Regions from separate parts of the Paenibacillus mesotrionivorans genome, predicted to be linked through region 2. Evidence: riboswitches for the same ligand, from Rfam matches in the RefSeq annotation. Region 2 holds a riboswitch; each other region holds the start of a gene.
What was found. A riboswitch is a leader RNA that binds a small molecule or an ion and turns the genes downstream of it on or off. The one in region 2 is predicted to bind cyclic di-GMP.

Region 1 (5,870 bases), on a different contig from region 2:
GATAGTGGTTTGGCAGGAATAAGCATTGACACTGTGTATAAACACGCATATACTGTACATATAATAACATACACAGTATGCACGGATACGAGGTGGCTTCGTTGTACATTGTTTTATCCAATAGTGATCCGGCTCCCTTGTACGAGCAAATCAAGAAGCAGGTGGTGGAGCAGATTTTGGAGGGTGTGCTGCCCTCGGGGATGATGCTGCCTTCCATTCGCGCATTGGCCCGTGAACTGGAGATCAGCGTGATTACGGTGAAGAAGGCTTATGAGGATTTGGAGGCGGACGGATATATTGCCACCAAGCAGGGCGTGGGCTCCTATGTAGCAGAAGCGGGAGCGGAGTTTGTCCGGGAGACGAAGCTGAAGACGGTCCAGCAGTCCTTCGAGAAGGGAATTGCCGGCTGCCGAGAATTGGGGATGGATGAAGAGGAAATTCTCCGGATTTTCCGGCTGTTGATGGAAATGGATTAATCTGAGCTGCCTTGCGGATAATCAAGGTTGTGTTTGGAATAAGGAGGAATGGTGCAGATGGAAGAGATGATTCTGAGAATGAAGGATGTCACCAAGCAGTATCCCGCCTTCACCCTGGACCGGGTATCGTTGGATATTCCCCGCGGTTATATTATGGGGTTTGTGGGAAGGAACGGAGCGGGCAAAAGCACAACCATCAAATGTATGACGGATATCATCCGGACTGATTCCGGAGAAATGGAATGGTTCGGCCAAGCCGGAAGCAAGATGCCCTTAGAGATGAAGGAGCGTATCGGCTATGTAAGCGAGGAGCCCGCTTTTTATGAAGAAATGACAGTGGAGTGGACGGGAAATTTTGTCGGGGGCTTTTACCGCAAGTGGGAAGAGGCCCTATTCCGCAAACTGCTGAAACGGTTCCAGGTGGACCCTAAGAAGAAGATTAAGGAGCTGTCCCGGGGGATGAAGGTGAAGCTGTCCCTCGCATTGGCCATGGCCCATCATCCGGAGCTGCTGATTCTCGACGAACCTACCTCCGGTTTGGACCCGGTGATCCGCAGCGAGCTGCTGGACGTGTTCCGGGAGATCATCCAGGACGAGCGGGCCTCCATCTTCTTCTCCTCCCACATCACGTCGGATATTGAGAAGGTGGCGGATTACATCACGGTTATCCATAACGGGAGGATTGCTGCCAGCGGTGACAAGCTTACGGTGCTGGATCAATGGAAATTGGTGAAGGCGGACAACCGGTACCTGGGTCCGCGGCTGGAGCGTCTATTGGCGGGAATGAAACGCGGGGAATTCGGCTTCAGCGGCATGACCCGCGATATCCGCGAATTCGAACGCGAGTGGAAAAGAAGCTTCCCGGCAGCGGACTATAAGGTGGAGAAGCTGACCCTGGATGAAATGCTGGTGCGTATGGCGGGTGAGGAAGAGGAGTTTATGGAGCAGCACGGATAACAAGTTTTGAATTCCTGGGAGGGAGACTGTCATGAAGCAGTTGATTTTGAAGGATTTTGCCATACAGCGACGGTCGGCGTATATGTTTTTTGCTATGGGCCTGCTCTTTTTCTTCTATATGACGGCCATGGACCAGCATAATATGATCAGTGTTATGATGCCGGTTTTTGTGATTGTGTACAGCTTCATTAACCGGTCCATGCACGAGGATGAAAAAAACCACGCCACCCGGCTGCTGATTTGCCTGCCTGTGCCGCGAGCTACATTAGTCAAAGCTAAATATGCCAGTGTGGTGCTGCTCGCTCTTGGGTCCACCGCTGTACTTAGCTTAATAGGGATAGTGGGAGGGGCATTGTCCTTCGAGACGCACGAAGATCGGGTTGTCAACTTGCTGATCGCCGCAGTTGTTACTTGTTGCTATAGCTTGCTAGTTTCAATTTTAATTCCAATGGTGTACAAAATGGGTGTTGCTAAGGCACAGGTTTATAATCGCTTTTTCTTTATGGGCCTTATTCTCTTAGGGGGGAGCTCCGGCGCAATCCTGTCGGCTGTCCGTTCCCGGTTCGATTTTTCCGCTGGGCCACCTGCCTGGCTGCAACGCATCTGGGATGCATTGGAGAAAATCAGCCCATATGTGTGGATTATCGGGTTATTTTGCCTGGCAGTGTTGATGTTCTTAGTCTCCCTCCGATTGTCCATCCGTTATTTCGAAAAACGGGAGGATCTTTAATCCCGATCCCATTTACACAAACAAATCATTTACACACAAAAAACCGCTCACCGGGCCTAAAAGCCGTACAGAGCGGTTTTTGCTTATCCGGGTTTGTTCTTGCCGCGCAGCCTGCGGAAAAAAGCGGTAAGCATACCGCCGCATTCCTCACGCAGCACCTCGCCTACCAGCTCCACCCGGTGATTGAACCGGTCCTCCTGCAGCAGGTTCATCAGGGTGCCGGCACAGCCGGCCTTGGGATCGGGTGCTCCGTATACGACGGTGGGAACACGGGATTGCACAATGGCCCCGGCACACATGGGACAGGGCTCCAGCGTAACGTACAGAGTACAATCCAACAGCCGCCAAGACTGCAGACGGGTGCTTGCCTCCCGGATCGCGATCATTTCCGCATGGGCAGTGGGGTCCAGAGTGGTTTCCCGCAGATTATACCCGCTGCCTACAATTTCCCCCTGCCGCACAATAATAGCCCCGATAGGCACTTCTCCCAGGCTTTCCGCCTTGTACGCTTCTTCCATTGCCCGGCGCATCCAGTATTCATGATCCATGAAAATCCACCTCCGTTATGGATAAGAAACCGAACATGTTTTCGATCTTGTGCACAGCCTGTGGATAACTTTGTGGATAGATGTGAATAACCGCCTCATTTTTCCACATCTTATTCTAATCGTCCCCAGATGAAATCACAATCACCCCTTTTTTATTCACAAAAAAATGACTTTGTGATGGATTGAAAACATTCTTGAAAACCCGTATACTATTTTCATAGAAGAAAACAAGGGTCCAAAGTGCTAGAAGGATTCCCAATTGCCCAACGTAATACGACAAAAGGCAAACTATTCCGAAAGGATAGGACGCAAAGCCTAGGGTCTACGGTATGTTCACTCCGGTGGAATGCTAGGATCGCCTGGTTACCGAATATCACCGGGGCGTAAGCAAGCTGTATCGATAGAGCTGCTTCCGACGGAGGCGGCTTTTTGTCATTTTATCGCATCTCCCAGCAAGGGACGCCCTACAATTCATAGAAAGGCTGGTGACGTTAATGAGCCGGGTCGAAGCGAAGAAGAAGCAAGTCGGTTTTACTGAGGTGAAGGAGGTTCCTTCCTCCACTATCCTGGTCCATTGCAGAACCGTTGTGGAAAAAAGCGGCTTTGTCTCCACGGGGATTATGACTCATGTGGAGGGGGATTTGCTGGAGATTGAAATCAGCGACTCCAACCGTTTTGTCCTAGGGGAGAATGTGAGGCTAACCGTGTACACGCCGGCCGGCATGTATCTGATTCCTTCTACGATTGTGGGCAAGGATACGGGATCGCTCATGATGATCAATCCCCCGGAGAATCAGCGGAAGTTTAATGAAAAGCGGATGTTCCCACGGGTGGAGATCAGCAAAAGCGGGAAGCTGGCCGCCTGGAAACGCAAGGGGGCTATCGGTATCTTTGAGGAAGCGGACCAATTGATGGCCATTGATATCAAAAATATCAGCCTGAGCGGTATCGGGTTTACGCTGCCGGATCCTTTCCGGCTGGAGGAGCACACGGAGCTGAAGCTGGAATTGGAGCTGGGCAGCCTCATTGCCTGCACCGCCAAGGTGGTCCGGATGGAAAAGGGAATCGGCAGCACCTATTATGGTGCCCAATACGTGGAGATGGAGGATGTGAAGATAAACACCCTGCGGGCGTTTATTCTGCGGGAACAGATTACGGCACTCTCCACCTCCAAAAAAGAGGCCAATAAGCGGACTTTTAAATAGAGAGCTTTTAAATGGGAAAACCCACGTTACAGCATGCGGGTTACCGCCGTGTACAGCAGACCCAAGCCGATGCCGGCAACAATTACCGCGGAGACTTTATTCAACAACAGAGTCAGCCTGCCGGATGGATCCCACCGGCCTGCCAGACGGCCCGCCAGAGCCAGCGCTGCAAACCACAGCCAGGACACCACAATGCATGATAAAGCGAACACCAGACGGTCGGCTCCCGCATATTGAAGAGAGGCGCCGCCGATTACCCCGATGGTATCCAAGATGGCATGAGGATTGAGCAGGGAGACAGAGGCAGCGAAGGCGATCTGCCTGCGGCCGGAATAAACAGCCGCTTCGCCGGAAGCGGAGCCGGGCTGCTTGCGCCACAAGGAAGCCCCCATGTACAGCAGGAAAATGGAGCCTGCGGCCATTAATAGTGTCTCCAGCCAGCTGTTATTGAGTACGGCCAGAGACATACCCGCTACCGCCAATCCGATGAGAAGCGTATCACAAACCGCCGCGGTAAGCACCGCCGGCAGAGCCTTGCGGAAGGATTGCTGAAGGGCCCCCTGTTGAAAAATAAACACATTCTGCACCCCCAGAGGCAGAATCAGGCCCAGGGCCAGAATAAAGCCGTGAATAGCTGAAGAAGCCAATTGAACCGACAACCGGAGCACATCCTTTCTGTTTGGTAGAACATTTTCTATGAAACAGATTGTATAGCAGGGTTGTTTTTTTGTCTCCGGCCAAATGGATGGTTGGAGAACCAGCCAAATTGGGAGATAATACATATAAACAGGGGGGAGCACAATGGACTGGAAGCCGGACCGGTATGGGGAGCTGTCCTTGCAGGAGCAAATTGTCCGCTATTTCAAGGAGGGTATACTGCGCGGAGAGTGGACGGTGGGGGCTCGTCTGCCCTCCCAGCGCATTCTGGCACGGCTGTGGCAGGTGAACCGCAGCACGGTGGCACAGGCCATGGCCGAGCTGGCAGCACTGGGGCTGGTTGAGGGACAAACGGGCGGGGGCACCCGGGTGGTCAACGAATCATGGAGCCTTCTGGCCGCCCCGCCAACGGATTGGGGCCAGGTGGCGGAGAGCGGGCGCCATCAGCCCAATTTGCCGGTGATCCAGACCATTAACCGGATGGAGGCCGACCCCGGCATCATCCGGTTGGGGACGGGGGAGCTGGCGCCGGAGTTGCTTCCCGGCCGTGAGATGGCCCGGCTCCTGCAGGAGGGAGCCAAACGTCCCGTCGCCTTGGGCTATGAAGAGCCCAAGGGCAATCCCGCCCTGCGGCGGCGGATTGCGGAACGCCTGCAGGAGAGGGGCATTCATGCCACCGCCGATTCCGTACTGGTGGTTTCCGGCGCACTCCAGGGCCTTCATCTGATTGCTGCAGGCCTGATGCGGCCCGGCTCCACTGTATTGGCGGAGAGCCCGTCATACCTCCATTCCGTGCAGGTATTCCAATCTGCGGGTATCCGGCTGGAGGGAGTCCCTATGGACGAGGCGGGCCTACGTGCCGGATTATTGGAGCGGTACAGCAAGCAGTACCAGGCGGCTATGCTGTATACTAACCCCACCTTCCATAATCCCACAGGCAAGGTGATGAGCGGAAGCAGGCGGAAGGAGCTTCTCCAAACCTGCCGGGAGCTCCGGCTTCCCATTATCGAGGATGATGTGTATGGAGACTTGTGGCTGGACGAACCGCCTCCGCCCTCCCTCAAAAGTCTGGACAACCACGGAGACGTACTATATGTAGGCAGTCTCTCCAAGTCCGTCAGCCCCGGGCTGCGAATCGGCTGGGTGGTGGGTCCCCGCACGGCTATTGACCGGCTGGCGGATATCAAGATGCAGATCGATTACGGAGCCAGCTCCTTGTCCCAATGGGCGGCCTTACAATGGCTGGAGGACGGCTGGCATGAGCGCCATCTGGAGCAGCTCCGCGGCCAGCTTCGGA
Region 2 (5,870 bases):
TGGCGGCCCTGGTGGATGCAGGCGCGGATAAGGATTATGTGGAGCAGGAGCTGGCCAAGCTGCCGGTGGACCCCTTTTCCCTCCGTTGGTCCCGGGTGACCAAACGGGGCGTCTCCGCCCTGAAGCTGGACGTGCTCCTGGACGAGGCCAACCCGCCCAAGCAGCACCGCCATTACAAGGAAATTGTAGAAATGATCGTCCGGGCCGGCTTCAGCGAAAAAGCTACCGCTCTGGCACTCTCCATTTTCGAGAAAATTGCCGTAGCGGAGGCCAAAATCCATGATGTGCCGGTGGAGCGTGTACACTTCCATGAAGTAGGCGCCATCGACTCCATTGTGGACGTAATCGGGGTTGCGCTGGCTCTGGATTCTCTGGAGGCGGATAAAATCATCAGCTCCCCGGTCCCCTTAGGCTCGGGCTCCATCCGCATCGACCATGGCCTTTACCCAGTGCCGGCTCCGGCCACCCTGGAGATGATGCGGGGCATCCCCGTTGCCGAAAGCCGCCTGCGAATGGAGCTGACGACACCTACAGGCGCAGGCATCATCGCGGGAGCAGCCACCGGCTTCCTCATGTCCCTGCCGTCCATGATCGTGGACAGCATCGGCTATGGAGCCGGTACCCGGGACCTGGCGGATCAGCCCAATGTGCTGCGTGTAGTGATTGGTCATACGGAGCCGTATCTGGACAAGTGGCATACCCAGCATGAGCTGCATCATGTGGAGCATGTCCACGAGCATGCCCATCACCATCACCACCATGACGACTCCCATGAGCATGTCCACCACCATCACCACGGGGACGATCATGAGCATGGACACGGGCATCATCACCATCACGGCGATGATCATCACGGACATACGCATGCCCATGATGAAGAGCATACCCATGATCACCATCACAGTGGTCATCCCCACTCCCATCCCCATGCGCATGAACAGGAGACCATGAGCGGAGAAGCTGCCTGCGATACCAAGCACTAAACTGCCATCCGGCAGCCCAAATACAAAAAAAGTGAATGTATCTTCCGAAGAGGCCGATTGTACCGGTCGCCGCGGGACATCCATTCACTTTTTTTGTGGACTTTCGTCAAACCAGCGGTCCCGCCGCGCTCCGGTAACGGCTTCTCACCTCTTCGTATACTTCCTTCAGGGGTACCTTGTGGAGCCGCGCGGCCTCCTCGCATTCCCGGAACTCGGGGGCGAACTGCACCACTTTCCCCTGGTGGTACCCCACCTTCACCGTCATGGGTCCGAAGCAGGTCTCCACCCGGAAGAACTCCCGGCCAAGACGGTGGCATTCCGCCCGTATGTACCGCAGCCCCAGTGTGGTGGTTTCCGCAAAAATCACCTGCTCCATTGCGGCGATGCCTTCTTCGCCTACCAGCACATTCAGCATGATGCCGGGCCTGCCCTTTTTCATAATAATTGGAATCCAGTACACATCATTGGCTCCCGCAGCCAGCAGAAGATCCGTTATGTAAGAGGTAAATTCCGGATTCATGTCATCCAGATTGGCCTGAATGACCACCATTCCTCCGTCGGTGTGCTCTTGTCTGTGCGAATGCTCCAAGGCCGGTCCCTCCCATCAGGATAAAATTCGACTCCCTTAAACATGCTAAGTATAGCACACACACATGGAGTACATGCCAAATTGGCTTAAACCAGGAGCGGGAGGACGATCATATGGGACGGCGGCACCGATACGGCGGTCTCGCGGCAGCAGCGGCCTTCGTCTGGCTGGCCGGGGCAGGGCTTGCAGCTGCGGAACCGGCAGGGGCAGATGCGGAGGTTTCAGCTCCCCAGGCCGCTGCAGCGGCCGATCAGGCCTATGGGGAACGCAAGGCCCTGTTTGAGGAAACCAGCACCATTACAGGCATCAGGTGGTTTGATTTGGCCGCGGCCGATCAATATGAACGCACCATGAACTTTGTGAAGAAGCGCACACCGGGCGACGGACTGGTGGCCGTTTATTTCTCACCGGAGGACTGGGCGGGGTTGGCTAATCCGGACCGGACGGATACCAGTCCGTTAGGGATTGCGGCATTCGGCGGCAAAGGTCTGGACGGAAACGGGGATGGGCGGGCGGACCGGAACAGCGATCTGGACAGGCTGGCAGCCTTCGCGCGGCAGATTACCAAATTCGGGACGGATGAGGAAAACTTCCGGATCGGGTTATGGGAATATTACCAGAATAACCGGGCGGTCGAACGGATTCTCCAGTTTTCCAAAATTTATGCCGCCTACGGTACCCTGGATTTGTTTACCCACGCATTTCCTCTCCCGCTGGGGGCGGATTATTCGTACCGGGATACCTGGGGCGCCAGCCGCGGGTGGGGAGGCGACCGGATTCATGAGGGAACCGACCTCTTCGCCCACCATGGTGTTCCAGTCCGCAGCACCTGCTACGGAATTATTGAGGTCATGGGCTGGAATCCCTTCGGCGGATGGAGAGTAGGTATCCGGGATCTGAATAATGTGTATCATTATTACGCCCACCTCTCCGGCTTCAGCAAGGAGGTCAAAACCGGCGATGTGGTCAAGCCTGCACAGGTGATCGGCTGGGTGGGAAGCTCCGGCTACGGCAAACCCGGCACCTCCGGGAAATTCCCTCCGCATCTGCATTTTGGCCTGTACCGGGATAACGGCTTGGCCGAATGGTCCTTCGACCCTTATTCCCACCTCAAAAAATGGGAGCGGGAGGAACGGGCCGCAGGCCGCAAAAAGAAATAAAAAAAGCCGGGGGATCGCTCCTCCGGCCTTGCTGTTTATTAGTAGCTCTTAGCGGCAACGTACTTGCTGCTGTCCTTGGCGAAGGCGGCGCTTCCGCTGCCTGCATCCACGGTGGTATCTACAGTTACCCATGCCCCGTTCAGAAGCACTTCGTTCCAGGCGTGGTATACGTTGACATATTCCGATGTGCCCATCATCAGCTTGGTGGGTACCCCGACGCTGCGGGTCATGGCGGCAAAAAGGGAGGAATAGTCGTAGCAGATGCCTGTCCCGTCCACCAATACTTGGCTCAGGTTAGGAATGTACCCGGTAGCAACATTGGCAGCCAGCTCATAATCATAGGTTACAGAACCGATAATATAGTCATAAATGGCCTTGACCTTGGCTTCGTCTGTGTTCAAGCCTGCAGTCAATTCCTTCGCCTTTGCTACAACATCGGTAGCCGCAGCCCAGTTTACATTTTGGGTCGAATTCAGGTAAACGGCATTGGCATCGGCCAGCACAACATCTTTGGTTGCCGAGTATACACTCTTGTACTTGTTGCCGGTGGTATTCTCCAGTACGGCAATTTTGTAGGTTCCATCGCCCAGTTGAAGCGGGAAGCTTTCTTCGGTTCCGTTATTCTTCAAGTCATAGGTGTAGCTTGTCCCGTCCTTGGTAACCATGACCTTGACCCGGGCACCGGAATCCGCTTGGTATTGGACGCCGATGGATCCGGCTGAGAGCTTGCTGTCATTCAACCAGGATGCGGCAGATGCGGCGGATGCATATGCGAAAAGCATACTTGCTGCGACAATAGACGTGATGAACTTCCGCATACAAAAAACCTCCTTCGGGAGCTGGCTGCCATTCTTCTGACGAAGGGAAGGCCCTTTAGCTTTGCGTCCCTGCTTTTCAGCAGGTTTGCCGTTATCGGTGTAGGCTTGGGTGATGCCTTAAAAATGAAAAAAGCCAATTGCATTCGGTAGCTGGCTGCCATCCTTCTTGGGAAGGGAAGACCCTGTAGCTTTGCGTCCCAGCCTTTCGGCAGGTTTGCCATTTATCGTGTATTGCCTTTGGTTTTAATCTATCAGAAATTCGACATTTTTTCAATAGAGTTGTAGAAAAATATGCTAGTACCTATAGCCTGTCCTTCACAGGAAAGACATTTTTTTTGAATGACAAAAAAGCTGCCGGAATCTCTGTCCGGCAGCTTTCTTTGGCCTGTGATTTGGGTTACTTCTTCAAACGGAATCTCCGCAGGGAAACTCCCGCAACCAGCAGGCCTATTCCTGCCAATTGCCACAGCAATCTCCGCTCCTCGCCGGTTTTGGGTAAGGTGGCTATCTCCGGCGCAGGGGTCAAGCCTCCCAAGGGGACCTCCTCCACATCGATTTCGATAAGCAGGTCTTCCCCGTTGCCATCCTTGTCCACGATATTGACTGTAAAGGAATCCTTCCCGGTATATCCAGGATCAGGCGTATACAGCCAGCTGCCGGTATCGTCCACGCTCAATGTGCCATGCCCCGGGGGTTTGGCAATATCCACCTTTCCTCCCTCCGGTACCGGTACGGAGCCTCCCTTAGGCGTGTCCTGATCCGTAATTTCGGTCAAGGGTGTCGGAGTAGGGGACGGCGTCAGCGTTGGTTTCGGTGTTCCAGGCTCCGGTGTAACACTGGGAGACGGGCTGGCCGAAGCCTCTGTGGTGGCTTGAGGCGTCGGGGTGGCCGTCACTGCAGGCGTCGGGCTGGCGCTGGGGCTGACAGTGGGACTGGGAGTCGGGGTGCTTGGTTCCTCCCCTGACCCGCCTGAATTCCCATCAGGTGTCGGCGTCGGCGTTGCTGTCGGTGTCGGCGTTGCCGTTGGTGTTGCTGTCGGCGTTGCTGTCGATGTCGGCGTCGGTGTTGCTGTCGGCGTTGCTGTCGGTGTTGCCGTTGGTGTTGCCGTTGGTGTTGCCGTTGGTGTTGCCGTCGGTGTTGCCGTTGGTGTTGCCGTCGGTGTTGCCGTCGGTGTTGCCGTCGGTGTTGCCGTCGGTGTTGCCGTTGGCGTAGCCGTCGGTGTTGCCGTTGGCGTAGGTGTTGGCGTCACAGACGGAAGCTTCTCATTGGTCAGCACCGTGGTAACCGCGGCGGTATTGATGGTGATATTGTGGGACGCCGTGTCCAAACGGTAGCCAACCGGCGCCTTAACCTCCTTCAGCACGTAGCTGCCCCCGTACAACCGGGTAAATACAATTTCGCCCTGAGCATCCGTCTTCCCGCTGGCCACATAAATCTCGCCTGAACCGGATTTGCGGTACAGATCGAATTCCGCGCCGGCAAGCCGCACATTGGAATCCGCCGCATCCTTTTTCACAACAGTAAGATTGGCATTGGTGATGCCGCCGCTTCCGGTCCCTTCCCCGGAGGAAAATTTAACCACAACATTCGTGGTATTGCTGGTTTTGGTGCTGGTCACATTGGTGCCGGACAACAGGGCGGTATTCGACACCGTTTCATTGTTATTGGCAATGACCAGACTTTGATATTCCAGAATATAGGGTTTGGTGATGGTATTCAGGAAGATCAGCTCAAATACAGGCTTGCCATCCTTGTCCTGGCTGTAATTAAGGGTGTAATCCGTCCCCTTCTGCAAAAGAGTGGCCCCTTTGGTCACATTAACCTTGGTGGGATCGGAAGAATTCTGGCTGACCACCGTGTTGTACACCTTGAAGGAATCCTGTACAAACATCTGGTTGGCTGATCCCGTATCCGTAATAACGGCATTTTCGATGGTGGATTGGTTCCGGTTAATATGGATGGTCCAATTGATCCGGTCCCCGCTTTGGGCTCCCGACTTGGTGACATATTCATTGGTATAGGGAATGTTCACCGATGCAGTCAGATTTTCCGACTTGGGTACCGCCCCGTCGTACAGGTTAGCGGTATCCGACGCATTGGTATCCACCAGCACGTTCTCCAGGCTTGTTTTGTAAACCAGGTAATAGCCCTTGGTAATCGGTTGGTCAAATGCCACTGTCAGCGTATTTCCGTTGGCAGCATCAGGAAGAGTAACCGTGAACCCGCTAGTGATCTCGGCACCTTTGGTTGTATTGCCATCCGGTGCAATGGTCATGGCGTAGACCTTAACCGATTGGCCAATAAGCTTCTGGGGCGCTTC
Region 3 (5,870 bases), on a different contig from region 2:
GACAGCCGCGAACGGGCGGCATGCCGGTTTCCTACAACCAGCGCAAGACGCCGCAGCGTAATGAACAGCAGCATAAACAATAAGAGTGAAAGCGAACCCTGCAGGCTGGTCAGAAGCACCGGTTCATTCCTCCCTTCTCCCGGAGCCGCTCCAGCTTGGCATACCCCTCCGGGTCGGCCTGCCGGATTCGCTCCCTGGACCGTTGGGACAGCCCAAGCGGGTACTGCCAACTCCCGGCAGCGGGATCGTACCGGACCCAATCGCTGACCGTAACAGCCCCTTCGGCAAAGGAAAACTCACCGATACGGGTAATCCGGCGTTTCCCGTTAACCAACGCCATCTCGATTCCGATCTGGGTGACATATTGGGCAATCCGCCGGACCAGCCTGGCCGGCTCCATAGCCCGGTTCTCCATCAGGCACATATCCGCTATGGCGTCCGGCGCATCCTCCAGGGCACTGGCATGGACGGTGGTCATGCTGCCCTCATGGCCCCGGGTGCAGGCCCGGACATACAGAGCGGCATCCTGATCCCGGATTTCCGCATGGATGATCCGTTTGGGGGATTGCCGGAGAGCCAGCTTAAACGCCTGTGCGCCGTCATGCCGGGGATCATCCTCGTTGATTTCGTATTCCACACAATTCTTTTGCGGAAAGTCCCGCTTGATCCGCAGCTCGTACCGGGATTCGATGGTTACCAGCCGCTCATGGTCGGGCATCTCCCGGATCAGCGCCTTGATAAGGGTGGTTTTGCCCGAATTGGTGGAGCCGGTAATCACCAGATTGAAGGAGGCCCGCACCAATATCCGCATTAGCTCCGCCACCTCCTCCGGGAGTGTTCCGGTTTCAGGCCGGGACAATTCCTCCAGGTCGAACAGGGCTTGGGAATAAAACCGGATAGTCAGCGTAGGAGACGAGGTAAAGCCCATGCCCGTCATGGTGACCCGCGCCCCGTCCAGCAGGGTGACCTCCGCCCATTTTTTGCGGACATGGAGGGAGTCGCCGTTAAACAACACCAGATTCTGCTGCAGACGCTCCAGCTCCTTGGCAGATTGAAGCTTCACCGGCGATAGGGCGGGGTTTCCCTGCCGCACCTCAAATATCTGCTCGCCGATGACCTGAATCTCCTCCAGCCCGGACCTGTGGCGAAGCACCGTGTCCAGGACATTCCACCCGATCACCTCCGCAAAAGCAGCCTCGGCGAGGCTGGTGTACCGGGTGGAGGGCGGCGGCGGGCGGTGGATTCTTTTCTTGGCCAAAAGATCCACAATCATGCCCATAATAGCCCGGCGGGCAGGCTCGTAGCCGATGACAGCCCTGTTCAGGGTATCCGTGTAGATCCGGCGCTCCTCCTCCGTTTTCCCCCGGGGGGCCGCCAGCTCCTTGCGGATCTCGTCCATCAACACCCGGAACCAGCTGTCCTCCCCTTCCTGGCCGGGAGACCCGCCTCCGCTCCTGCGGCTTTTTTCCTCCTCCAGTTGGCGTCGTTTGTCCGCATAGGAGAGGACTGAAAACCGTTGTTCCATATTAACCTCCTTATAGGGAACCGCAGCATGGGCTGCAGTCTCATATTCATTGGTTCCTGCGTGGGGTCCGCCCTCCCAGGAAAAGCCGGCTTTGCCGTCCGAGCAAAGCCCATATCCCTTCCCCAGAAGCCGGCTCCTTGGGGGAGACCCCCAGCTCAGCGCACAGGGACAGAAGCGCCTGGGTAATCCCATCATTGCCGCCGATATATTCAGCCAGCCTGCCCTGGCCCAGCAGCCGCCTGAGCTCCGGGTCCGCCTTCACCACAGCCGCAAGACGCATGCCCGTTTCCTTGGCCGCATCCTGCGGGGTCAGGCCGTCGCTGCGGTTATGCTGTGTGACCGCCAGCAGGAACTGTTCGGAGCTCACACCGAACATGGGGGCCATCTGCTTTAGGCCACGGTTTACGTCCTCCTGGAAATGCCCCAGCTCCGTGGATGTGACCAGAATACGTTCATCCGCCTGCATCAGCGCTGCAAGCGTGGCGGCGTTATCCCAATAGGCATTGACTTCCACCACACATCGCGGAAAACACTGCGTGGCGATGTCCAGCAGATGGCTGATATCCTCCGGCTGAAAAAACTCCGCCTGCTCCCGCTGGAGCGAGCCAAACAGAACGTGAACACCTGGTACTCCCTTAACCTGTACCATGCGGGACTTCAGGAAACCGGGGGTCAATCCCCCGGAGCGCATTTCCGCCCGGATCTGGTCCACCCCGGGTGGGCAAGGATCTAAACCCGCATAATGGTGCAGCTTTGAGCTTTTCAAATTCAGGCATAGATGCCCCACCGGTTCGCCTGACAGCCGGGCCAGCAGGACCGCAGTGCCAAAGGCCACTACCGTGGTCCCGATATTGGGGGTGGAGCCGGTAAACACAATCAGCTTCCCGTTTCCGTTCATGGCTTCTCTCCTCCTTCCTCCTCCGGCTTGGATGCGGACAGGAAGGCGATTACCAGCTTGTTCTGCTTCGTTCCGCAGGCTTCGTCGATCACGCGCCATTGGTCCTCGGTCAGGTTCAAATTCAGCTGCTCCGCCTTACCATTGGCATCCCTACGGGAGGTATACAGCTTCTCCTTGTCGTTATTCACCTTGGCGATAATGCTCGGCTCCTTGGGATCATCCACCTCCGTATTGGCGGAGGACTTGATGGAGGCCACCGTTACCGCCTCCTCCAGCAGGCGGACCGTGCCGCTTTTGCCGGTAGCATAAACCGCCACCTGGTCCCCCGCCCGGATTCCTCCCGGAATGGACAGCACATATTCCTTGGGGACGGGAAAGGTGGCTTGTCCGGGAGCGGGCAGCAGGGAAAACCGGTCTATCTTCCAATCCAGGATTGGCTCACGTGTTCCCAGGGGAACCAGCGCCCATTTGCCCACAGCGGACTCCACCGTCTCGAGCATGCCTGGACGCAGCCCGCTTTTGACAACGGTGACCAGCTCCAGCATCCCTGCCTCCAGCCGGGTTCCGGCGGGAATAAAATCCTTCGGGGCTACAATGCGCACCGTTTGCTGCAGCTCCACCTGCCGGATTAAAATCATGTACACACCGTAGACCAACAGCACTGCCAGCAATCCCGCCACAAGGCTGTAGCCTAAATTTCTTCTTCTGGTCAACGCTCCCTCTCCTTTATGCCGGACGAAAAAAAGGACGCAAACCGGGGAAATTCCCAAGTTTGCGTCCTTCGCAAAACTAATGATCCGTTTATTCAAGTGAGGTTATCTTATCAGACATGCCCGGAATACGTCAAGTAAATATTTACAGTATTACCGGATAAAGCTTCCGCCGTATAGGTAGCGGTATGCCCAGGTTTTCCCCTCGATGGTGTCGATGCGCACTCCGCCGGATTCGGGCGAATAGGTATGCAGCATCTGGCCGTCGCCCAGGTAGATGGCCACATGGGTCACTTCCTCGGTCATGGGATTGACATTGGCATAGTCCGAGGCTTTGGAGCCGGCGTAGGACATAAAGAACATCAGATCGCCGCGTTTGAGATTCTTCCAATCCATCTCAATTCCGCCCAGCTCCTGGACGTATGCAGCCTGACCGCGGGAGTCGGCAGGAATGGCAGTGCGGTCACATTCCAGAAGGCCTGCAGCACAAAGTCAGAGCAGTCAAAGGTGGTAATGTCAAACCGGGTGGAGCCGAACTCATAAGGCGTGCCCATATACTTCATGCCTTCAGCGATAAAGGCTTCAATCAGGTCCGACTTGCTCAGCTTCATTTTGTAGACGTTGGTATTCAGCTTTATGTATTTGGTGCCGGCGCTGGCATACCCCTCGACACCTGCGGCATCTCTGACTTTAAACCAGCTGTCATTGGCCTTCTCCAGAACCAGCAGCTCTTCGCCCTTCGTGAGCATACGGACAACATCGCCTGAGGTGGAAGGGGCTTTTCTCATATTCACACCGTAAATGACTTCTGCGTTACTGGTGATCTCTATGTATTTGTCACTGGCGGAGACAAAACCTTGTTGGCCGTTCTGATCCTCAATCCGGTACCAGTAGGGGTTTATTTCATCCAGGACCTTAACTGTTTCGTTTTTCTTGAGCAGCCGGTAGAGCGTACTTGAGGTTGAAGGCTGGGACCGGAAGCTGACGCCAGCGATTACCTTGCCCTTCGTGGGGACCTCGTCCTCGGCGGCTGCTGCGGTGAGGGGAAGAAGCATAATGAGGAAGGTGACGGCAAGAAGCAGAGACAGGGTGCGTTTCATCATGTGGAACCCTCCATTAGGTATAATGTCGAAGTCATCGAAAGAGCACTCTTCCGGCCGAAAGAGTGCCCCTGAGGGTATCTTCTGTTCGGCAGCTGGCAGGCATTCCGCTTAAGCGGGGCAGCCCCTGTAGCTTTGCGTCACCGGCTTTCGCCGGGTTTGCCTTTATCGGAAAACCGGGTCGTCGATGTCTTCGTAATCCCATTATAAATTGAGGGGGTACTTGTCGAATATAGAGCAACAGACTCGATTTATGTCATTTCCTTCATGCCCCGGTACCTATTGACACACTGAAAAATTTTGGAAACTTTGTGGTGCTTTAGCCTCCGGTGGATTCAACTCCTCCTGCCTACCCGCCGTATCAAACAGCATCTTCTTGCGGAATTCATTAGGGGAGCATGCCTTGAATTTGCGGAACATCTTGTAGAAGTGGGCCATGTTGGACATCCCCACCTCTTCCCCGATCTGGGAAATGCTCAGATCCTTGGTAAGCAGCAGCCGCTCGGCCCGCCTGATTTTTTTGAGGGTAATATAATCCACGAAGGAAATCCCCATGGTTTTTTTGAAATACTTCACAAAATAATGGTAGCTCATATTAGCCAGCTTGCAGGCTTCCTCCACCTGGAGCTTGTCGCTCAAGTGTATATCGATGTAATCCAGAACCGGACGCAGCCGGATAATGTCGGAATTCTCCCGGGACGGGATGACCTTCCGTGAATCCGCGCGGAGCAAAGATAGAATGATCTGCTTGATCTGGATGCTGATGGCGATTTCGTAGCCGTCCTGCTTGGCCAGAAATTCCTCGTTGATGGATTGGATGCAGCGGGCAACCGTCTGCCGTACCTCATGGTTTTCCTGGAATATGTAATTCAGCCTGCTAAGAGGGACGGAAGGATCGGCAAAGTAGCGGTAATAAGGCAAACCGCTGTTTTCCAGATGCTCCTGGATATCAAATTGAAACACCAGATAAGAGCCGTTGTCGCAGGGATAATCCGTGTGCAGCTCATTAGACCCGATAAGAATCAGCTCTCCGGGCTGCAGGACAACGGGGGTTTCGTTGAGATAGAAGCCGTAGCGCCCCTGGAGCATCAGAATCAGCTCGATTTCCTTATGGTAATGCCAGCGCGTCACCTTCTGGTACGGCTGGCAGGAACGGACGGCATCAAAAATTTTCACCGCCAAAAATGGATGCTGGTACTGTATATTTTCCCGAATAGATTCCATAAGCGCCTCCGCATTCAAACCCTGTTGTTCTTTATTGTAACATAAGCATCCTGCGGAATAATACGGAGAAGCCTGAAGCGTTTTCTTTTCTGCCCTGCATTGTCCATTTTCCAGGAAATGCACAAGAATGTCCGTTCTCTTCCTCCCGGAAGCCTGCTATAATTAGAGCATGACAGACTATTACGGAAGAGCAATAAGCGGAGGACAGCGTATGGAAAGGCGTTTTGTGGCTGAAGCGGTTATGCTTGCGATATACGGCCAGCTCCTGGTGCCGGCTCAGCCGGTTGAATATGTAATGCCCTACTCCAGCCTGATGGAGCTTTATGATTTGTTGGAAAGTCCCGAGCCCATTATGTCTATGGAGGAGGATGACACCTATGTGCGCACATACATTAAGGGCCTGATCGGCTTTT

Region 1: another riboswitch for cyclic di-GMP. It lies ahead of ACI1P1_RS20845 (PilZ domain-containing protein); the one in region 2 lies ahead of ACI1P1_RS09635 (transglutaminase-like domain-containing protein).
Region 3: another riboswitch for cyclic di-GMP. It lies ahead of ACI1P1_RS26085 (SH3 domain-containing protein); the one in region 2 lies ahead of ACI1P1_RS09635 (transglutaminase-like domain-containing protein).

The regions. Positions count from the first base shown of each region.
Region 1 is NZ_JBJURJ010000014.1:176,486-182,355, reverse strand. It holds gene ACI1P1_RS20865 (GntR family transcriptional regulator) at 102-476, shown strand; gene ACI1P1_RS20860 (ABC transporter ATP-binding protein) at 534-1,433, shown strand; gene ACI1P1_RS20855 (ABC-2 transporter permease) at 1,465-2,163, shown strand; gene tadA (tRNA adenosine(34) deaminase TadA) at 2,247-2,711, opposite strand; cyclic di-GMP riboswitch class I at 2,984-3,082, shown strand; gene ACI1P1_RS20845 (PilZ domain-containing protein) at 3,206-3,916, shown strand; gene ACI1P1_RS20840 (LysE/ArgO family amino acid transporter) at 3,943-4,563, opposite strand; gene ACI1P1_RS20835 (aminotransferase-like domain-containing protein) at 4,718-5,870, shown strand, end outside.
Region 2 is NZ_JBJURJ010000005.1:310,881-316,750, forward strand. It holds gene larC (nickel pincer cofactor biosynthesis protein LarC) at 1-983, shown strand, start outside; gene larC2 (nickel pincer cofactor biosynthesis protein LarC2) at 1,090-1,572, opposite strand; gene ACI1P1_RS09630 (M23 family metallopeptidase) at 1,686-2,732, shown strand; gene ACI1P1_RS09635 (transglutaminase-like domain-containing protein) at 2,771-3,550, opposite strand; cyclic di-GMP riboswitch class I at 3,564-3,650, opposite strand; cyclic di-GMP riboswitch class I at 3,693-3,779, opposite strand; gene ACI1P1_RS09640 (collagen binding domain-containing protein) at 3,948-5,870, opposite strand, start outside.
Region 3 is NZ_JBJURJ010000022.1:18,771-24,640, forward strand. It holds gene ACI1P1_RS26060 (type II secretion system F family protein) at 1-119, opposite strand, end outside; gene ACI1P1_RS26065 (ATPase, T2SS/T4P/T4SS family) at 110-1,525, opposite strand; gene ACI1P1_RS26070 (AAA family ATPase) at 1,572-2,423, opposite strand; gene ACI1P1_RS26075 (CpaB family protein) at 2,420-3,136, opposite strand; gene ACI1P1_RS26080 (NlpC/P60 family protein) at 3,287-3,529, opposite strand; gene ACI1P1_RS26085 (SH3 domain-containing protein) at 3,496-4,236, opposite strand; cyclic di-GMP riboswitch class I at 4,321-4,407, opposite strand; gene ACI1P1_RS26090 (helix-turn-helix domain-containing protein) at 4,513-5,457, opposite strand; gene ACI1P1_RS26095 (ADP-heptose synthase) at 5,669-5,870, shown strand, end outside.